Regions from separate parts of the Cohnella sp. GCM10020058 genome, predicted to be linked through region 1. Evidence: riboswitches for the same ligand, from Rfam matches in the RefSeq annotation. Region 1 holds a riboswitch; the other holds the start of a gene.
What was found. A riboswitch is a leader RNA that binds a small molecule or an ion and turns the genes downstream of it on or off. The one in region 1 is predicted to bind glycine.

Region 1 (10,845 bases):
CCGGCGCGCCTGTCTTGATCGAAGCGTTGCCGGCCTCGACGACGCGTACGGCCATCTTGCCGTCATGTCCCGTCACGCGCGGCGGCCTGCCTTCCATAATCGCGGCGATGAAGTCGGTATCCTCGGCGAGATAGGCTTCCTTGAACAGCGACCGCCAGCTGTTCATGAACGGCCGGCGGAGCAGCCGGTCCGGACCCGCGACGATCGTCGTCTTCTCGTGCGTCTGACCGAGGAAGATGACGCCTTCGGTGCCGAGAATCTCCACGCGGCTGTCGTAGCCGTACCGGACGGCGACCGCGCCGTCGATGCTGGCCTGCGCGCCGCTCGCGAAGCGCGCGGTGAGCGAGACATTGTCATAAAAGTCCGGGTAGTCGGCCGAGACATGCCGGTTGCGGTAGTTGCCGCCGATCGCATACACCTCGGACACCTCCGAGCCCGAGAACCAACGGATCGTGTCGATGTCGTGGCTGTTGACCTCGGCAAGCGGGCCGTTGCTCTTGGCAAGATCGTACATCCAGGGCATCGGCTGACTTGGTCCGCGCGTCAGTGACTTGACGAGCACAACTTCTCCGATCGCGCCTTCGTCGATCGCGCGCTTGGCTTCGACGAAGCTCTCGTCGAAGCGTCTCATAAACGCGACCTGCAGCGTGACGCCGGCCGCCTCGCAAGCCGCGATCATCTCGTCGCATTCGCGCTCGTTGATCGCCATCGGCTTTTCGCATAGCACGTGCTTGCCCGCCTGCGCAGACGCCACGACAATATCGCGATGATAGATCGTAGGCGTCACGACGACGACGGCGTCGATATCCGCATCCGATAGCGCTTGCCTGTAGTCCGTATAGTACCGGTCGATTCCAAGCTCCTTCGCCGCCGATCCGGCCGTTTCTTGGTTCGGGTCGACGACGGCGACGAGTCTGGCGAACGGCACGTTTTTCCGGAAGTTGGCGGCGTGGATCATGCCCGCTCTGCCCGCTCCGATAATGCATACGCCGATATCTCTCTGCTGCATGAGCCCTGCTCACCCACCTTTAATAAGTTAGAAGTTATTTTCGTTCAGATGCGCCCCGTTGTCGTTTGCCATCGAATTAGAAGATTTCGTTCAAAATCCGCTTCCTTTTACGATCTAACAACAATCGTTAGCTGTTATATAGTATAATTCAGAAGATTCGCGTGCTCGATTGATCATTTTTGCGATCGGATGATCTAATTTGCGATATTCATTCAACCTTAAAGGAAGATGACCATGAGCGAGGGGAATTCGGACGTTATGTTTGCCGAGGAGCGGCAGGCGGCCATTGTCAGAATGGTTCAGGAACGCGGAAAGGTGCTCGTGCCCGACCTTGTCGCCTTCTTCAAAATGTCGCCGGCTACGATCCGGGGCGATCTGCGGGATCTCGAAGCAAGAGGCCTCATCAAGCGCACGCATGGCGGCGCGATCCCCAGCGATGCCGCGCCGGTCGGCTTCGAGCTTGACAACAAGGGCAAGACGGTCAAGGACTTGAGCCTCAAGGAAGCGATCGCCAAAAAGGCCGCCGAGCTGGTCGAAGACGGCGATATCATCATTTTGGATGCAGGTCTGACGACCAGAGAGATGTGCGGCCATTTGCAACACAAAAAGAATCTGACCGTCATCGTCAACGACATCGAGATCGCTTCGCTGCTTGAACGACTCGACAACGTGTCCGTCGTCGTCATCGGGGGCATGCTGCGCCGGCATTTTCACTGCACCGTCGGTCCGTTCGCCGTCAAGCTGCTGTCCGAGCTGAACGTAGACAAGGTATTCCTCGGCACCAATGCCTTCAGCGCCCGCAAAGGCTGCACGACGCCGGACATGAACCAGGCCGAGGTCAAGCGAACGATGATCCGCATTGCGACGCAGGTCGTGCTCCTGTGCGACAGCGCCAAGATCGGCAAAAATTCGTTCGTCCAGTTCGCGGAGCCCGGCGAGATCGATCTGGTTATCACCGACAGCCGGATAACCGGGCAGCACCTGCGCGAGATGACCGAAGCGGGCATGGAAGTGATGGTCGAGCAAGTCCGTTGACGTTCGGGGCAGTCACCTTTTTTGCTCGTAAAAAAGCCGCCGGGAGAGTTTCGCCCCGGCGGTTCTTTTGATTTTGTCGGATATCCGAAACGCGATTATCGCGCGGAACGCAGATCGCTGGCTCATCCGGCGAGCCTTGCAATTGGTCGGCCAATCGGCGCACCCTTCTTTGCGCAATGCCTGCAAAGCAGGCTCATCCAGCGAGCCTTCCTATTGTTGGCCTATCGTCACCGCGCCGATCTTTGCGTAATTCCTGCCAATATACATCTATTTTCGCCGATACTTGCTCGTTTGAGCAGAAAAGATGCAAATTTACATCCATTTTCCTCCACAAGTCCGTTTTCCGGCGTGTGCTTTGAATTTACCTGCATATTTGCAGGTATTGCATCAAGCTCGCTTGGTCGGCAGAAAATACATGTACAAATGCAGGTTATTGGAGCCAGCAAAGCAGCCGATATACTCCGTAGACCGCATTGGCACATGCAGCTCCTTTATGCGTAGCTTATCGATCCTCGCTGTCACAGGCTTTCCTTGCGGGATTATGAAAAGGCCGGCTCGACGGCCAGCGGCGCAAGCGCGGACGTCCGGTCCATAAATATAAACGCGTCGTACCGTTCCGCAAGCGTCGTAGGCACGTAATTGCCGCGCTCGTGTTCCGGATGATAAACGACGCCGATCGCGCGGTGACCAAGCGACCGCTCGCGCAGTACCTGCTCGGCATCGTCGAGCATGAGCAGCTTGTCGGCAGGCTCGATCCGGTGAAGCAGCTCTTCGAGGCTCCCGGATTTGGCCGGGGGAACCTTCATCTCCTCCAAAGGACGGCCCCATCCGCGTCCGGCGATGACGGTGCCTTCGTAAGTACCGAAGCCCACGGCGTAAACTTTGCCGCCGTAGGTCTCGCGCAGCAGCTGTCCGACATTTACCATGCCTTCATCGGCCATGTCAGTCGCGCGTGCGTCGCCGATATGTGTATTGTGCGCCCAGACGATGGCCCTTGCCATCGGTCCATGAAAAGCCATAAGCCGCTCGAGCGCCGCAATCATGTGCCTGTCGCGCACGTTCCACGATTCCGCATCGTGACGGATCATCGTCCGGTAATAATCCTCCGCGCCTTTCACCGCCAGCGCATTCAGCTCGGCGGCAAACGCATCCTCGCGGTCACCCGGACGCGCGGCCTGCCATTTGTCCTGCAGCTTGCGCAGCAGCGCGACGACCTCCGCTTCGCAGCCCTCGCCATAAAAGTTGGCCGCGATCCCGTATCGATGCTCCTCCCGCCCGTGCGGTTCGAAGCATTCGAAGGCGCGCTTGGCCGACTCCAGGTCTGCATCGTCCTTTTGCCCGAGGTACTGCAGGATCTCGTCCATCGACGCCCACAAGCTGTACAGATCGATGCCGTAGAAGCCGACCTTGTCCTCTTCGGCCTTGCCGTCGTTGTAGACGCGAAGCCAGTCTGCGAACGCCGCGACCTCGCGGTTGGCCCACATCCAGGTCGGCCACCGCGCAAAGTCGCGCAGGGCTTCCGCAGCGATCGTGCCGGCTGCCTCGTCGCCTTTCACATAACGGTTCAGCACATAACAAGAAGGCCAATCGCCCTCGACTGCAATGAACTTAAAGCCTTTCTCGACGATAAGCCGCTTGGACAGTTCCGCCCGCTCGGCGTAAAACTCGGACGTGCCGTGCGAAGCCTCGCCGATCAGCACGAATTTGGCTTCGCCGGCACGCTCCACGAGCGCTTCCGCGTAGGCTGCCCCGAGAAATGGCGTCGCATGGCGCTCCAGCGCTTGAAGCGCTTCGAGATCATTTTTGCGCATATCGGTCTCCTTCGCTTTAAGACGAACGACATCTCTGCGTTAGGATGCGCGCGATCTTCAAGCCCGATACCCGTTCTCCGACAGCTTTTCTCTGAGGAAGGCGAACGCTTCGCGCAACCGGTCTTCCGGAACCGCGGCATAACGGTCGCCGATGCTGACCTCATAAGCGCTGCTTCCTTCCTCCAGCGCTTTGACCCAAGCGGACAAGCCGACGCCCGTCGCCTCGCATACGCCGACCAAGATCGATTCCAATGCTTCCTTCGGCACATTCGCATGGACGTGGAACATATTGGACACCGGCTCCGCCGGGACCGTTCGGATCGCATCCCCGCAATCGTTGTACATTGCCGCCAGCGCCTTCGCTTCTTCATAATACTGTGCCATTTTGCCGATTCGCAGGTCAAAGTAATAATCCGAACTGATTATGTATGGATACAGGCTGATCAGATCGCCGCCATGCCGCCGCTTCCAGATCTTCGAACGCTCTGTGAGCGCTGCATTTCCCGCCAATATCGCTCCGGCAACGCCGCCCAGGCCTTTGTAAAACGACACGTAAACGCTGTCGAACAACGCGCAGATCTCGGCAGCGGATTTCCCGTAATGCGGCAAAATCTCGAACAGGCGCGCGCCGTCCAGATGCAGCCTTATGCCGCGGCTGCGGCAGTAAGCGGAAATTTCCTCAAGATCCGCATAGGGAGGCAGTTGACCACCGATCTCCCGCTGAGGCAGCTCAAGCAGCAGGCATGCGACATCGTCGCCGATCAACCGGACGTCCTCCGGCCGGATAAGCCGCTCTTGATCGGCCAGCAGCACGGTTTCGATCCGGTGCAGCTCCTTCAGGCCGTCCTCCTCGTAAAGCTCCAGATGACTGAGCGGATGATAGGCAACCTTTCGATTCCCCGTCTCGTCGCAGTGAATCCGCAGTGCAATCTGCTGCGCCATCGTCCCGCTCGGAAAGAAGACGGCCTCCGGCTTGCCCAGATAAGCGGCCATTTTCGCCTGAAACCGCTCGATGATTTCCCCTTTTCCGTACATATCGCTGCTCGCGTTCCCGTCCATTCCTTCGAATGCGTCCAATAACACCTGGACGTTCCGCTTGCCGTGTTCGACGACCGGATGCTTGCTGTTTTTGAATGCATCCGCCAAAGTCATGCTGTCGCTCATGTCGAGACCCTCCCTGATTTTCGATTTCCCCAGTATACCATGCAAATTAACGTTGACACTTCCTCCCAGACTCATGTATGAATAGACTGTAACGACAAAAGCATAATGCGGATGAAGGCAACGGGAGAGATCGCCCATCGTGAACTTGGAGGCGGCGCCGAAGGAGTAACCCTCGCAAGAGGAGAATCTCTCAGGCAAAAGGACCTTTGCCGGACGCGACTCTGGAGAGCATTCCGCAGCATCCAGCGGGATCACCCACGGGGAAACTTGGTTCCGATTCGGACCTAAGGTAACTCTCAGGTACAAAGGACAGAGCGAAAAGAGGACGCAGGCAGCTTCGGCTGGGGGCGCGCTTTCTTTTTGCGGCTGTCCTTTTTTGCGTCCGGCAATACCGACCGAGGCTTTTAAAATATTAATCATGGCTTCAATCGAGGAGGCGAAAAACCACGATGACCGAATTGAAAAGAACCCCTCTCTACCCGATTTATGCCGGTCATCCCGGCGTCCGCTGCATCGATTTTGGCGGCTGGGATCTTCCCGTGCAGTTCTCCGGCATTCAAAAGGAGCATGACGCGGTACGCTTGCACGCCGGCCTGTTCGATGTGTCCCATATGGGAGAATTCATCATCACGGGCAGGGGCGCTGAGAACTTCCTCCAACGCGTGACGACCAACGACGTGTCGAAACTAACGGACGGCCAGGCGCATTACACGCTCATGTGCTTCCCCGACGGGGGCGTCGTGGACGATTTGCTCGTCTACCGGCTCGCGGCGGACCGTTACATGGCCGTCGTGAACGCCGCCAACATCGACAAGGATTACGAATGGATGCGCTCGCATCTGTGCGGGGACGTGTCGCTTGAGAACGCTTCGGACGACTACGCGCTGCTCGCGCTTCAGGGGCCTCGCGCTACGGAGATTCTCCAGGCAGCCGGCGCGGAACCGGACGTTCTGGCGCTCCCCGGCTTCAACTTCAAGCAGGGTACGCTGCTGGCTGGTGTCGGCGTTCTGATCTCCCGGACGGGATACACCGGCGAGGACGGGTTTGAAATTTATGTGTCGGCCGAGCGTGCAGGCGACGTCTGGCATGTGTTGATGGCTGCCGGGGAACCGCTTGGACTCGTTCCTGCCGGACTCGGCGCCCGCGATACGCTTCGCTTGGAAGCGCGGCTCCCGCTCTACGGGCAAGAGCTGTCGGAAGCGATCACGCCGCTCGAAGCCGGCGTCGGCTTCTTCGTCAAGCTGGACAAAGACGACTTTATCGGTAAGGACGCGCTGGTCAGACAAAAGGATGAAGGCTTGCCCCGCAAGCTGGTCGGCATCGAGATGATCGACAGAGGCATCCCTCGCTCTCACTACTCCGTCTTCTCCGGCGATAAGCGGATCGGCGAGGTGACATCGGGAACGCAATCGCCGACGCTGAAGCGCAGCCTGGGACTTGCCCTGGTCGACGCAGCATTCGCCGCGATCGGCACCGAGGTCGAAGTCGAGATTCGCGGCAAACGGCTGAAAGCCGAAGTGATCCGCACCCCTTTTTACAAAAGACTGCCCAAGGAGTGATGAACCGCCATGCCTAATCTCCATCGATACATCCCGATGACCGAGCAGGACCAGGCCGACATGCTGGAGACGATCGGCGTCCCGTCCCTCGAAGCGCTCTTCCGCGACATTCCGGAGGCCATTCGTTATCTCGGCACGATGCCGATGTCCGGCGCGCTCGACGAGTTCTCGCTGCTGGCGCATTTGAAGGATCTGGCCGGGCGCAACGCCGATACCGATCGATACAAGAGCTTCCTCGGCGCCGGCATTTACGACCATCATCTCCCCGTCGTCATTAATCACATGATCTCCCGCTCCGAATTTTATACCGCCTATACCCCCTATCAGCCGGAAATCAGCCAAGGCGAGCTGCAGGCCATCTTCGAATTTCAATCGTACATTTGCGAGCTGACCGGCATGAAGGTCGCCAACGCGAGCATGTATGACGGCGTCACCGCGCTGTCCGAGGCTGGCGCCCTCTCCGCCGGCGCCACCAGGCGCAAGCAGCTGGTCGTCTCCCGCGCCGTGCATCCGGAAGCGCGCGAAGCGCTCCGCACGATGGCTCGCGGGCTCAATCTGGACATCGCGGAGGTCGGCTGCGCGGACGGCGTCACCGACCTGGACGCGCTGCGCGAAGCCGTCACCGCCGACACGGCCGCCGTACTCGTGCAATCGCCGAACTTCTTCGGCGCCGTCGAGGACCTGGCCGCCATCGAGCCGATCATTCACGGCGTCAAGGGACTGTTTGTCGTCAGCGCCAATCCCATGGCGCTCGGCCTGCTCGAGACGCCGGGCAAGCTCGGCGCGGACATCTGCGTCGGCGACGCGCAGCCGCTCGGCATCTCGCAATCGCTCGGCGGACCGACCTGCGGCTTCTTCGCCGTCGCCGAGCCGCTCATGCGCCGGATGCCTGGACGCATCGTAGGCCAGACGACCGACATCGACGGCAAGCGCGGCTTCGTACTGACGCTGCAAGCCCGAGAGCAGCATATCCGCCGCGAGAAGGCAACGTCCAACATATGCTCCAACCAGGCGCTGCTCGCCCTGTGCGCTTCCATCTATCTCTCGACGATGGGCAAGCAAGGACTGCAGGACGCGGCGAATTTAAATTTGCAAAAGGCGCATTATGCAGCCGGCGAGCTGAATCGAAGCGGCTTTAAGCTTCCGTTCGGCGCCCCGTTCTTTAACGAATTCGTCGTAAAGCTCCCGGGAGGGGTCTCGGTTCAAGAAACGAATATAAAGCTGCTCAAAGCCGGCTTCCTCGGCGGCTATGACCTGGGCATCGCATATCCGGAGCTGGCAGGCCACATGCTGATCGCCGTTACCGAGAAACGCACGCGTCAAGAAATCGACAGCTTCGTGGGCAAATTGGGGGAGGTGGCCGTATGAACGCATCGGAGAATGCAGGAGCTGCTGGAGGGCCGAAGGAAAAAGCATTGATCTTTGAGCTGAGCAAGCCTGGCCGCGTCGCTTACTCGCTGCCGCCGTGCGACGTGCCTGAGCTTCCGGCCTCCGAGCTTATTCCGGCCGCCATGCTGCGCGAGACGGCGGCCGCATTGCCCGAAGTTTACGAAGTCGACGTCGTCCGCCATTACACGGAGCTGTCCCGCCGCAACTTCGGCGTCGACAACGGCTTTTACCCGCTCGGCTCTTGCACGATGAAGTACAACCCGAAAATCAACGAAGACACGGCCCGCCTCGCCGGCTTCGCGAAGATCCACCCCTACCAGCCGGAGGAGAGCATTCAGGGCGCGCTGGAGCTGCTGTACACGCTGCAAAACGACCTCGCCGCCCTCACCGGCATGGATCAGGTGACGCTGCAGCCGGCGGCAGGCGCCCACGGGGAATGGACCGGCCTCATGATGATCCGCGCCTATCACGAGAGCCGCGGCGAGCACCGCACGAAGGTCATCGTTCCCGATTCCTCGCACGGCACGAACCCTGCGAGCGCAACGGTCGCCGGGTTCGAGACGGTCACGATCAAGTCCGACGCGCGCGGCATGGTCGATCTGGAGGCGCTGCGCGCGTCTGTCGGCAGCGACACCGCAGCGCTCATGCTGACCAATCCCAGCACGCTCGGCTTATTCGAAGAGCAGATCGTCGAGATCGCCGGGATCGTCCACGAAGCGGGCGGCTTGCTGTATTACGACGGGGCGAACGCTAACGCGATCATGGGCATTACGCGTCCGGGCGACATGGGCTTCGACGTGGTGCACCTGAACCTGCACAAGACGATGAGCACGCCGCACGGGGGCGGCGGACCTGGCGCGGGTCCCGTTGGCGTGAAGAGTCGGTTAATCCCGTTCCTGCCCAAGCCGATCGTCTCCCGCCGCGAAGACGGCACGTACTACTTTGACTACGATATCCCGGCGTCGATCGGACGCGTCAAGGCGTATTACGGCAACTTCGGCATCCTCGTCCGCGCGTATACGTACATTCGGACCTACGGACCGGAAGGCTTGCGCCGCGTCTCCGAGTGCGCCGTGCTTAACGCCAACTACATGATGGCTCGCCTCGCGCCCCATTACGAGATTCCGTACCCGGGCGTATGCAAGCACGAATTCGTCATGTCGGGACGCCGCCTCAAAGCATACGGCGTACGCACGCTCGACGTCGCCAAGCGCCTGCTCGACTTCGGCTACCATCCGCCGACCATCTATTTCCCGCTTAACGTCGAGGAGTGCATCATGATCGAGCCGACCGAAACCGAGAGCAAGGAGACGCTCGACGGCTTCATCGATACGATGATCCGGATTGCCGAGGAAGCCCGTACGAATCCGGAGCTCGTTCTGAACGCTCCCTACGGAACCGTCGTACGGCGTCTCGACGAGACGACCGCCGCCCGCAAGCCGGTGCTTAATTGCACTTGCAGCTAAGCCACCTGTTGCCTATAGCGCGTAGCCCTCTTTTCTCAGAGCGGCTGCGCGCTTCATTTCGTTTGTTTTATTTGGCAATGGACCCGGGATGTCATGCGATTTATGATGATGTTCTATATGATATAAATTTCAGTGGGCCATATACCCAGGGGAAGGCGGATCGCGGTCATGTCTTTATTCATCGGCTCGCACGTATCGATGTCCGGTCCCCGCATGCTGCTGCAAGCCAGCGAGGAAGCGGCATCTTATGGCGCAAATACGTTTTTGATATACACCGGCGCGCCTCACAACTCCCGCCGCAAACCGATCGAAGCGCTTAATATCGAACGGGGAACCGCTCATATGCGCGAGCACGGCATCTCGAACATCGTTGTTCACGCGCCGTTTATCATCAACCTGGCCAACACGACCTCGCCACGAACGTTCGAATTCGGCGTCGAGCTGCTACACGAAGAATTGGCGCGAACCGAAGCGCTCGGCAGCCGCCAGCTCGTCCTGCATCCCGGTTCGCATGTCGGCGCAGGCGCGGAAGCGGGTATCGCGCGTATCGTCGAAGGACTTAACGAAGTGCTGTCCGAACGGCGAGACGTTCAGGTGTCGCTGGAGACGATGGCGGGCAAAGGTACCGAGTGCGGCAGAAGCTTCGAGGAGCTGGCACGAATCATTGAAGGCGTCACGCACAATGAGCGCTTGTCCGTCTGTCTCGACACCTGCCATATCCATGATGCCGGGTACGACGTCGCTGCCGATTTTGACGGCGTCTTGGACGCGTTCCACCGAATTGTCGGGCTGGATCGGCTGAAGGTGCTGCACATCAACGATTCCAAGCACGAGCGAGGCTCCCGCAAGGACAGGCACGAAAATATCGGACACGGCTTCATCGGGCTGGATGCCCTCCGCTATGTCGTGCGTCATCCCCAGCTGCAAGGCCTCCCCATGCTGCTCGAGACGCCGTCGATCGGGGCAAAGAAGTACGTCAACCCGCCCTACAAGCATGAGATCTCGCTGCTGCGCGGCGAAGTCGACGCACCTGTCGTGAAGACGTCTGCAGTGTCCTAAACGTGCGGAACTCTAAAACTCGATTCGCGAGGTGCGCTTATCGATTTTTTATCGATGGCTTATCCGACATTCAACCTAATGGATTGGCCGATCGCTCATGTTCGTCCTTTCACCACAATGCCTGCAAATTTACATCTTTTTACGCCTATGTCGCTCCTTAAGTACAGAATACCTGCGAATGTGCAGGTAATTTCCTCCATCCTCCTGATTTAAGGCTTTTGCTTTGAATTTACCTGCACATTTGCAGGAATTTCATCAAGTGGCGCCATTCGGCAGAAAATACATGTACCAATGCAGGTTTTTCGACTCACCAAGCATCCGAAAAAGCGCCGGCGCACCAAATGCGCGCTTGC
Region 2 (10,845 bases), on a different contig from region 1:
CCGCATGTTCACGAACGATTCGGTGTTCTGGCCGTCCGTCAGGCGGACGTTCATGCTGGCCGGCTTCTCCATGCTGGTGCAGTTGCCGCTCGCGCTGTTCGTCGCCATCCTGATCAGCCGCTTCGTCCGCAGGCCTAATTTTCTCGTATCGAGCTATTTTATGCCCGTCATTTTGTCCGTCGCCGTCATCGGCCAGCTGTGGAAAACCATCTACAATCCTGCTTCGCAGGGCGGCATGATCAATCAGATTCTCATCAAGCTGGGACTCGGTTCCTGGACGCACGCCTGGCTGTCGGAGCCGAAGGTGGCGATTTACGCCATTATCGTGATTGGGCTGTGGCAGTATCTGGGGTACCACATTCTCATTCAGTTCACCGGGATACAGAACATTCCGGCCGATATCTACGAAGCCGCCAAGATCGACGGGGCCGAGGGCTTCAAGGCCGACCGATATATTACGCTGCCGATGATCGTGCCGATCTTTAAAATCTCCGTCGTGCTCTCGTTCATCGGCTCGCTGCAGTCGTTCGACCTCATCATGGTCACGACGGCCGGCGGACCGGCGCATGCGACGGACGTGCTGGCGAGCCACATGTACAACATCTCGATTCTGTCGCAAAAGTACGGCTACGGCAGCGCCATCGCCTGCTTCCTCGTCGTCGTGTGCCTGGCTGCAACGGTCATCATCAACCTGCTCTTCAATCGCATTGAGAAGCGCTACAACTAATGCCGACAATGCCGCGAAAATAGGAAAGGGGGCGCAACCCCATGAGCCCATCCGCCAGCATCGCCGTCCGGGAGCCCGCCGTTCAGACCCGCAAGCGCGGGTTTTCCGTGAAAAAGACGATTGTGTTCGGCTTTTTCGGCGTCCTGCTCGTCACGCAACTCTACCCGCTGCTGTGGCTGCTCATCTATTCGGTCAAGACCAACGAAGAGATTCTGTCGGGCAGCTTCTTCGCCCTGCCGGCTTCCTTACAATGGAGCAACTACTCAAACGCGCTCGCGGGCGGCCGCTATTGGCACTACCTGCTGAATAGCGTAATCGTGACTTCCATTACGATGGCATGCGTCATCCTGCTCGCGTCGCTGGCGGCGTTCGCGATCACGCGTTTCCGCTGGAAATACGGCAACGTCGTCATGCTGATCTTCCTGATGGGCCTGATGATTCCGCTGCAAAGCACGCTGCTGCCGCTCATGCTGATTTTCAAAAACATCCACGTCCTGAACACGCGCTGGGCGATGATCCTGCCCTATATCGCGTTCCAGATTCCGATCGCCGTCTTCATCATGAGCGGCTTTCTGCGCACGATTCCACACGAGATCGAGGAGTCGGCTATCATGGACGGGGCGAACGTACTGCGTATTTTCCGCAGCATCATTCTGCCCGTATCGGTGCCGCCGATCATGACCGTATGCATCCTGACGTTCATCAACGTGTGGAACGAGTATATTCTCGCCGCCACGTTCATCTCCAAAGAAGCGCTGAAGACGCTGCCGTTCGGCGTGTACAGCTTCGTCAGCCAGTATTCGGTCAACTACGGGGCGATCGGCGCGTTTCTCGTGCTGGGGGCGCTGCCCGTCATTCTCGTCTACTTCCTGCTGGCCGAGAAAATAACGAAAGGCATGGTAGCGGGCGCGGTTAAGGGATAAGATGAGGGAATGAGACGATTCCAATCCATCCACGGCCGACTGTTCCTGATCTTCTTGTTCAGCATGCTCGGGCTTCTGCTAATCGTCAGTCTCGTCTACTATCAGCGGGCGACCGAGCAGATCAGGGACAAGGTCGGCGTGATCGCGAAAAAAAACATATCGCAAACGGTCGGCCTGTTCGAGCTCATGCTCAAAGGTTATGACAGCGTCACCAAATCGCTCAACAGCAACAACGAGCTGATGCAGCTGCTGCAGCAGAAGACGCCCGCGGGCTCTCCGGAGGTCAGCTCGGTCAACCGGGAACGCCAGATCACCGATATCCTGGGCGCCATCTTCTATTCGCGGAGCGATATCGTCGGGATCCATGTCATCTCAAGCCAGGGCAAGGTATACAGCTTCGACCGCTCGATCGGATCTTCGACGCGGGATTACAAGTCGACCGACTGGTATGCCGAGCTGCAAAAGTCCAAGGGGGATATGCGCTGGCTGGGCGTATACCCGCAGGCCCCGATGAGCGGCGGCATCGACAGCCCGGTGTTCGCGTTCGGCCGCCAGCTGTTCGAGCTCAGCACGATGAAGTCGGTCGGCTACGTGCTGATCGAGACCGAGGAGGACCCGATCCTCTCGGCGCTCTCCAACGCCAGCATCGGTCCGGGCAGCAGCGTCGTCATTCGCGATTCGGCCGGGAACGTCATCGTCCGGACGAGGCCGGAGGTGGATGGTTCCGGCGAGGAGGGGGCGGAGGCATTGCCCGCGGATTGGCCGGGCACGCTGAAGAAAGGCGAGGTCGCCGTGCGCGACCGCAAGGACGCACTGCTGACGGCGGCCCGGATCGGCACGGCGGACTGGACGGTCATCGGGGTGACGCCGAAGCGCGACCTGAAGCTGGAGCTGAAGCAGACGCAGCGGTTCCTGCTCACGGTCGTCATCCTGCTCGTCGTCGCGGCGACGGCGCTCGCGACGCTCGTGTCGCGCTCGTTCTCCTCGCCGTTCAAGCGGCTGATCCAGCAGATGAAGCAGGTTGAGCTAGGGAACTTTCAGGGGCGGGTCCGTGTCCATTCCTATCAGGAGCTTAACGTGCTCGTCGGCTCGTTTAACCGAATGGTCTATCAGATGGACAACTTGATCGAGCGGGAGAAGCTGTTGTCGATCAGCGAGAAAAACGCTCAGCTGCAGGCGCTGCAATCCCAGGTCAACCCGCACTTTTTGTTTAACACGCTCGACATGATCTACTGGATGCTCGACGAGCGGGAGAACGATCGGCTGGGGCGCCTGATCCTGGCACTATCCCGGATCTTCCGGTATAGCAGCGACTGGGAGGAAGCTTCGCGTGCGCCGCTCCGCCTCGAGCTCGAGCAGCTGCGCCATTATCTGACCATCATTGAGACGAGGCTAGGCGGGCGCGTGAATACCGAGATCGAGGTGGAAGAGCGCTGGCTCGGCGCTCAGGTGCCGAAGATGATCCTGCAGCCGATCGTGGAGAACGCCGTAAAGTACGGGCTTGAGCCGCTGAGCCGAGAAGGCTCGCTCCGGATCCGCTCGGAGGAGACGGAGGACGCGCTCGTCATCGTCGTCGAGGACAACGGCGTCGGCATGGACGAGGAGACGCTGCTCCGCATTCGGCGATCGCTGGAGGAGGCAGCCGTGTCGCCGGGCCGGCAGGAGGATCCCGCCGGACGCCGGGGCATCGGTCTTGCGAACGTGCATCGCCGCATTGCACTGATGTACGGGGACGGGTTCGGACTTCGGATCGAGAGCGAACGCGAGCGCGGCACGAAGATTACGGTTTCGTTTCCGAAACCCGCAGAAGAGGGGGATTCCCGATGAATATTCTCGTCGTCGACGATGAAGAAGTCATCCGCAGCGGCATCGAGCGGACGATCTCCCGCGGGTTCCCCGAGCATCGCGTTCTGCTCGCCGGGAATCCGGAGGAAGCCGTTGAAGCGCTGCGGACAAAGCATGTCGACTTGGTGCTGACCGACGTGCTGATGCCGGGCATGACGGGGCTCGAGCTGATGGCGTTCTCCCGGCGCAAGCAGCCGCATGTGAAGTGGGTCGTCATCTCGGCGCATTCCGAATTCGCATACGCGCAGGAGGCCGTGCGGCTCGGCGCCAGGGATTATATGCTGAAGCCGATCGGCAAGGAGTCGCTCGTCGGACTGATCGACGAGCTCGCGCGCGAGATCGCGGAGGAGAGCGAGCGCAACAAGGAAGCAGACCTGATGAAGCGCAATCTGCGGTTCCTCCGGGAAGGCGTATTCGCGCGTTGGGCGTCCGGGCTCGATCTGGGCGGCATCGATATCGCGCCGTTTACCGAGAGCCACCCGTACTTCAATTTGCTCATGGTCCGTCTGGATAGCGACGCGGACACAAAGTTGGAGCATTTCATCGTGGAAAATGTGCTGACCGAGCTGATGGACTCCGCGGGCAAAGGCTTCGTCGCGAGCATCGACGCGCATAGTCTGCTTGGACTCGTGACGCTGCGGGAGGAAGCTGGGCTCGGCCTGCTCGTCGACAAGCTCCGCACTCATCTGAAGCGTTACTTGAAAACGCCCTTCCAGGTGCTGCATTCGGGGCGGATCGACGATCTGGCGGCCGTGCCCGGCGAGGTGCGGCGCATGCGCAGCGCATCGTCCGCGCAGGTGTACGATCACTACGCGAGCGGCGGGGAAAAGGCGATCGAGGTCGCGGTACAGTACATCCATACGCATTTCGGCGAGGAGATCGGACTGGAGAAAGTGGCGTCCATCGTTTACCTAAACCCGGTCTACTTCAGCCAGCTGTTCAAACAGAAGGCGGGGACGGGCTTCAAGGAGTACGTTACCAACCTGCGGATCGCGCGCGCGATGGAGCTGCTTGGCGGCTCCGAGCTGAAGATCGGCGATATCGCCGAGCGGGTCGGCTATCCGGACGTACGTCACTTCTCGCAGGTGTTCCGCAAGAAAGCGGGCAGCACGCCGTCGGAGTACCGGCAGGAAGTCAGGGGCGGCGCGGCGGCAGATGTCGGAGAAGGAGAGTTCGAGTAGCGGGAGCATGCCTAAACATAGGTTCCGGACTCGAAGGCAGATCGCTGCTATCGGCGTCAGGAACGTTTTTAATTTTAGACGCCGAATCCGCGGGAATGCGTCTCGTGACGCCGGTTGCTTCAAATAGATTGACATCTATTCCCTGCGTGAATTAAGCTATCCGTGTCAAACGAATATTGCGGATGAAGATGGCAGGGAGAGACTGCGCCGACAGGCGCGGCACCGAAGGGGCAAGTCCGCGGCAAGCCCGCCGGCAGGACCAAACTTTCAGGTAAAAGTACCGCCATCCGACGCGCCTCTGGAGAGAGCGAACAGCCACCAAAGGGGTAAGGGCGGAGCGAACGCCTCGTCTAATCTCTCAGGTACCCGGGACAGAGCATACGGCAGCATGCCGTTGCTCTGTCCTTTTTTGCCGTTCGGCGCTTATTGCGGCAGGCAGCGGTGCGACCACACACGAGAGGATGACGAAGATGAGCGAGATCAAGGCGGGATTGGGCTACACCGAGGAGCATGAGTGGGCGGAGGCGACGGCGAGCGTCATACGTGTCGGCATCACTGATTACGCGCAGAGCTTGCTCGGGGACATCGTCTTTGTCGAGCTGCCCGGCGTAGGAGACGAACTCGCGGCAAACCAGCCGATGGGGACGATCGAATCGGTCAAGACGGTGTCGGATCTTTTCAGCCCCGTGGACGGCAAAGTCGTGCGCGTGAACGAGGATCTGCTGACTGCGCCGGAGAAGGTTAATGCGGACCCCTACGGAGAAGGCTGGATCGTCGAGGTCGAGGTGGATGGCGATCCTGCGGAGGCGGTCAAGGGCCTGATGGATGCCGGGAAATACGAGACATTCCTCGCGAGCAAGTAGTTTGGCTTTTACGCGGAAGATCAATGACTGAAGCCGTAAGCTCGGGACAGCCAGCTTTATGATGCGGAGATAAAATATCGCCTTCTGTAAACCAGTAGCAGGGTTAGAGGCGAGGAGTTGGCAAGTAAAGTAAAAGTAAAAGTAAAAGTAAAAGTAAAAGTAAAAGTAAAACCTAGAGGGAGAAACCCAAGAAAGCGGCGGTACGGTAAATAAATGCCTGCATCCGTGCAGGCTTTCAGCCGATTTGACGAATGGAAGCGGAAATGCCTGCAAATCAGCATCTATTTAGCTGCGAAACCCGAAAATCACGAAGGGAAGAGATCAAAGCCTGCATATTCGCATCTTTTTATTGTTCAAAGTCTGTCATACAGGAAAAGGATGTAAATTTGCAGGCATTTATCTGTTCCCCTCCGGCAGGCGAATCGCGCTCACGGAGAGGCATCGTCCGATCGCGCATCGCTGCCGGCGTCACTCTAGAATGTGGCGCAGTCTTTAATGCATTCAGGCGGTTGGGGTTAATCCGCTGATTGTATTTGCTACCGCCAAAGAACCGCCAGGCGATCCTTCCTGGCGGCTTTTTCATATATCTGCGTTCGAATATCTCCGAACTACCTCCCATCCTTCGCCGCGCCAGCCAGCCTCATCAACTGCGCGATCTCCTGATCGTGGCTCCCGGACGTCCCGTCCGCGCCCTGCGACCGCAAGCGGTCGATTAGCGCGACGGCCTCCGGGCCGGCAACGGTGACGATGCGCTCGCCGTAGCCGCGATCTTTAAGCCATTGCTCGGCCGCGGCCAGCGTATCCGTCTTGTCCGTGTCGACGGAGCGGATGCCGACGCCGCCGTGCGGGCCGGGCTCCGGACCTTTGCCGGACAGGCCTCCGGTGCCGCTCAGCAGCTTGCGCTGCAGGGGATCCGCGGCGGAAGCGGACGGCCCCCGGTCCTTGGCCGCGAGGAATACGGCGTCGTTCGCGACGAGCACGCGAATGCCGGCCAGCCCGGCGCCGGCCAGTTCGGCCTCAAGATCGGAGGAAGTGCCCCGGCCGCGCAGCCCCGAGCTGCCGATCCGGCTCAGCACGCCGCTGCCCATGCCTTGTCCCGATGCGCCGTATTGGTTGGTCGTCCGCGTCTTCTCCCGGTCGACGCTCGGGATAACCGCCGGATCATGCTGCCCTGCAATCTGCGGACGCTGCACGGAGTGCATCTTCAGCCGGTCGTCTACGATGCGCTGCGCGTCTGCCGCTTGCTTGACCGACTGCTCGCGCAAGCTGTGGCTCTGGCAGGCGGCCAGCGTCAGCACGCTTGCGGCGCAAGCGATCGCGAGCATCCGGCGCTTAGTTGCGATTGCGTTTGCCATGGCGAATCTCCACCTTATATTGGATTGGTTTGAAGTTAGCATAGCCAGCCGCAAGGAATGCATAAGGACTTAATTTTGGAAAAAACTAAGGGGGAAAAATCCGGAACGAACAATGGAGGTGAAAGGATGGCTGACCCGAATCAAAAGGGCGGCTCCGGTCACGACAAGGTCGAGCAGCCTTCCCGGCGGAAATTTCTCGTCCAGGCCGGCTATGCGGTCGGCGGCGTTATCGTGGGCGGGGCGCTCGGTAGCCTGATCCGGCCGTCTAAGAAAACGGAGACCGCTCCCGAAACGGGCGAGGGCACGGCGACGGACATCAAAAGCTACAATCGCGCGCCCATGTTCTTTACGCAGGAGCAGCTCGGCATCGTATCGGCGGCTACGGAGCGGATTTTTCCCGCGGACGACGCCGGTCCAGGCGCGCTGGCGCTCGGGGTCCCGTTTTTTATCGACCACCAGCTGGCGGGCGAGTGGGGATTCAATTCCAGGGAATACATGTCGCCTCCCTTTTACGCGGGGGAGAAAGTGCAGGGTTATCAGGGCCGCTTGAAGCGGCGGGAAATGTTCGAGATCGGACTGCGGGAATTGGAAAATTACAGCCAGACGAAATTTACGAAGGGCTTTACGGAGCTCGCGGCCGAGCAGCAGGACGAGGTGCTGAAGGCGTTCGAGTCCGACGAAGCGAAGCTGACGACGATCTCGGCGAGCGGTTTTTTCAAAATGCTGCGGAGCAGCACGCTCGAAGGGGCGTACAGCGATCCGCTTTACGGCGGCAACGCGGACATGAACGGCTGGAAGATGCGAAGCTACCCCGGCAACCAGATGAGCTACACGGATATCATCGACAAGGACTTCGCGGTCATCGCGCCGAGCAGCCTGCAAGACCATCTAAGCGCCCACTAAGGCGGAGAGGACAGAAGCGATTATGGCCAAGACGCTGCCGAAAACGGACGTCGTCATCGTGGGCGTCGGCTGGGCGGGCGGCATCATTGCCGCCGAGCTGACGAAGAGCGGACTGAACGTCGTCGGCCTGGAGCGCGGCAAGGAGCGCAAGACGGAGGACTATTTTATGGTCCACGACGAGCTGCGCTACGGGCTGCGGTACGAGCTGATGCAGGATTTATCGAAGGATACGGTGACTTTCCGAAGCACGGAGAAAATCCGGGCGCTGCCCATGCGGTCGTACGGCTCGTTCCTGCTGGGCGAAGGGCTCGGCGGAGCCGGCGTGCACTGGAACGGCCAGACCTACCGCTTCCTTCCGTACGACTTCGAGATTCGTTCCAAGACGATCGAACGGTACGGCAAGAACAAGATTCCGGACGGCATGACGATTCAGGACTGGGGCCTCACCTACGACGAGATGGAACCGTATTACGACAAGTTCGAGAAGCTCGCGGGCATCTCGGGGGAGCCCAACCCGCTCGGAGGGAAGCGTTCGGCCGACTATCCGACGCCGCCGATGAAGAAGTCGCCCGCGCTCAGCATGTTCAGCGACGCGGCGTCCAAGCTGAAGCTCCACCCGTACATGATGCCGTCGGCCAATTTGTCGGAAGCCTACACGAACCCGGACGGCATCTCCCGCGCCGCGTGCCAGTACTGCGCGTTCTGCGAGCGCTTCGGCTGCGAGTACGGCGCGAAGGCGGACCCGGTCGTCACCGTGCTTCCCGTAGCGCTGAAGACGGGCAAGTTCGAGATTCGCACGCACTCGCAGGTTCGCCGCATCCTTCACCAAGGCGGTAAGGCCACGGGCGTCATGTATACGGATGTCACAACGGGCGAAGAGCTCGTGCAGCCGGCCGACATCGTGGTCGTAACCAGCTACGTGTTCAACAATGTCAAGCTGCTGCTCATGTCCGGACTCGGCAAGCCGTACGATTCCGCGAGCGGGACGGGCGTAATCGGCCGCAACTATGCGTACCAGGTGCTAAAAGGCAACGCGGCCGGCTTTTTCGACGACAAGCAGTTCAATACCTACGCGGGTGCGGGCTCGCTCGGCGTGTCGCTCGACGATTACAACGGGGACAACTTCGACCACACCGACCTGAAGTTTATCCACGGGGGCTCGATCAGCATCAGCCAGACCGGCATGCGCCCGATCGCCAACAATCCCGTGCCCGGAGGGACCGCATCCTGGGGAGCGGAGTTCAAGGCCAACTCGGTCAAATACGCCAATCGCTTCCTGTCCGTCGGCGGGCAAGGATCGTGCATGCCGTTCCGCCATCACTTCCTCGATCTCGATCCTACATACAAGGATGCGTACGGCGATCCGCTCGTGCGGCTGACGTTCGACTTCGAGGAGCAGGATCGCCAGCTTGCGCTCTACTTGTCGGGCAAGTGCGCGGAGATCATGAAGGAGATGGGCGCGAGCCATATCGACCAGCTCAAGGAACTCGGCCCCTACGAGATTACGACGTACCAGTCTACTCACAATACGGGCGGCGTCGTGATGGGCGCCACACCGGACACGTCAGCGGTCAACACTTACTTGCAGATGTGGGACGCGGAGAACGTGTTCGTCGTCGGCGCCAGCGCCTTCCCGCACAACTCGGGCTACAATCCGACCGATACGGTAGGCGCGCTCGCCTACCGGGCGTCCGAGGGCATTCTCAAGTATCGGGAAAAGGGCGGCAGTTTGGTGTAAATCGCGTAAAGGGAGAGCCTCTGCTTCGAGGAAGCGGGGGCTCTTTGTCGTGTTCGGATGGCGGATAAGGCTTGCTGACATGGTTAAGTAAAGTTCATAACCTTGAAACACGGCCATTTCATTCGCATTTAGGGAATGTCAAAATAAATGGCAAGCCACCTGCAGAAGGAAGGAACAAGATGAATGTGAAGGCGAATTGGGCGGAAGAAGCCTGGCGGCAGGTCGTCGACAAGATCGGCAGAACGAGTGCAAGCATCGGAGCGTCATTCCCGAATGGCTCTGTCAATGGCCGCTATAATAGAAGTCCCGCGCATGATTGGGTCGCAGGATTTTGGCCGGGGCTGCTATGGTTGGTCTATCGGGACACCCAAAATGAACGTATGAAGGAGCTGGCCGTACAATGCGAGCAGCAGCTTAGCAAGACGTTGTGGGCGTTCGACGCTCTGCATCACGATGTCGGCTTTATGTTTGGGTTAAGCAGCATTAATCAATATAAGCTCCTGCAGGATGAGGAAGCCAAGCGCCACGGCTTGATGGCCGCCAGTCTGTTGGCGGGCCGATTTAATCCGGCGGGCGGGTTTATCCGCGCCTGGCCGAATTGGGGCGATGAGGATCACACCGGCTGGGCGATCATCGACTGCATGATGAATCTGCCGCTCCTGTACTGGGCCTCCAAGGAAATCGCCGATCCGCGATACCGGCACATCGCCGAGATTCATGCGGATACGGTGCTTCGGTCGTTTTTTCAGGAAGACGGCTCCGTCCATCACATCGTCAGCTTCGATCCGGAAACGGGCGAGCGGAAGGAAGCGCTGGCCGGACAAGGCTATGCCGCGGGTTCGGCGTGGGCAAGGGGATCGGCTTGGGCGTTGTACGGTTTTGCGCTTAGCTATACATACACGGGCAAGGAGAAGTATCTTTTGGCAGCCAAGCGTGTGGCGCGCTTTTATATCGATCATTTACCGGCGGACTCGGTGCCTTTTTGGGATTTTCGTTTGCCTGCGGATGCGGAGGGCATGCCGAGAGATTCCTCTGCGGCGGCCATCGCCGCATCGGGACTTCTGGATCTGGCCTCCCTGGTACCGGGAGAAGAAGGGGGCGCGTACAAGCAAGCAGCCGAGCGCATCCTTCGTTCGTTGCATGAAAACTACGGCGCATGGGACGAGAACGAAGAAGGTCTGCTGCTGCATGCGACCGGTTACTACGCCGCCGATATTGGCGTTGATGCACCGTCCATTTATGGAGACTATTATTTTGCCGAAGCACTGTTTAAACTGAAATATAATGGCCTGGAGCCGTGGTGAAAGGAT

Region 2: linked by a shared signal. The riboswitch ahead of gcvH (glycine cleavage system protein GcvH) and the one ahead of gcvT (glycine cleavage system aminomethyltransferase GcvT) in region 1 are both predicted to bind glycine.

The regions. Positions count from the first base shown of each region.
Region 1 is NZ_JBHUJV010000013.1:43,262-54,106, forward strand. Features, by position in the region: gene ACFSR7_RS21695 (Gfo/Idh/MocA family oxidoreductase) at 1-1,009, opposite strand, end outside; gene ACFSR7_RS21700 (DeoR/GlpR family DNA-binding transcription regulator) at 1,244-2,044, shown strand; gene ACFSR7_RS21705 (hypothetical protein) at 2,066-2,545, shown strand; gene ACFSR7_RS21710 (erythromycin esterase family protein) at 2,584-3,855, opposite strand; gene ACFSR7_RS21715 (threonine aldolase family protein) at 3,913-5,019, opposite strand; glycine riboswitch at 5,131-5,235, shown strand; glycine riboswitch at 5,239-5,334, shown strand; gene gcvT (glycine cleavage system aminomethyltransferase GcvT) at 5,469-6,578, shown strand; gene gcvPA (aminomethyl-transferring glycine dehydrogenase subunit GcvPA) at 6,588-7,946, shown strand; gene gcvPB (aminomethyl-transferring glycine dehydrogenase subunit GcvPB) at 7,943-9,433, shown strand; gene ACFSR7_RS21735 (deoxyribonuclease IV) at 9,602-10,492, shown strand.
Region 2 is NZ_JBHUJV010000008.1:197,842-208,686, forward strand. Features, by position in the region: gene ACFSR7_RS13365 (carbohydrate ABC transporter permease) at 1-727, shown strand, start outside; gene ACFSR7_RS13370 (carbohydrate ABC transporter permease) at 769-1,650, shown strand; gene ACFSR7_RS13375 (cache domain-containing sensor histidine kinase) at 1,660-3,477, shown strand; gene ACFSR7_RS13380 (response regulator) at 3,474-4,676, shown strand; glycine riboswitch at 4,859-4,969, shown strand; glycine riboswitch at 4,973-5,053, shown strand; gene gcvH (glycine cleavage system protein GcvH) at 5,147-5,539, shown strand; gene ACFSR7_RS13390 (hypothetical protein) at 6,148-6,894, opposite strand; gene ACFSR7_RS13395 (gluconate 2-dehydrogenase subunit 3 family protein) at 7,021-7,797, shown strand; gene ACFSR7_RS13400 (GMC family oxidoreductase) at 7,820-9,535, shown strand; gene ACFSR7_RS13405 (glycoside hydrolase family 88 protein) at 9,715-10,839, shown strand.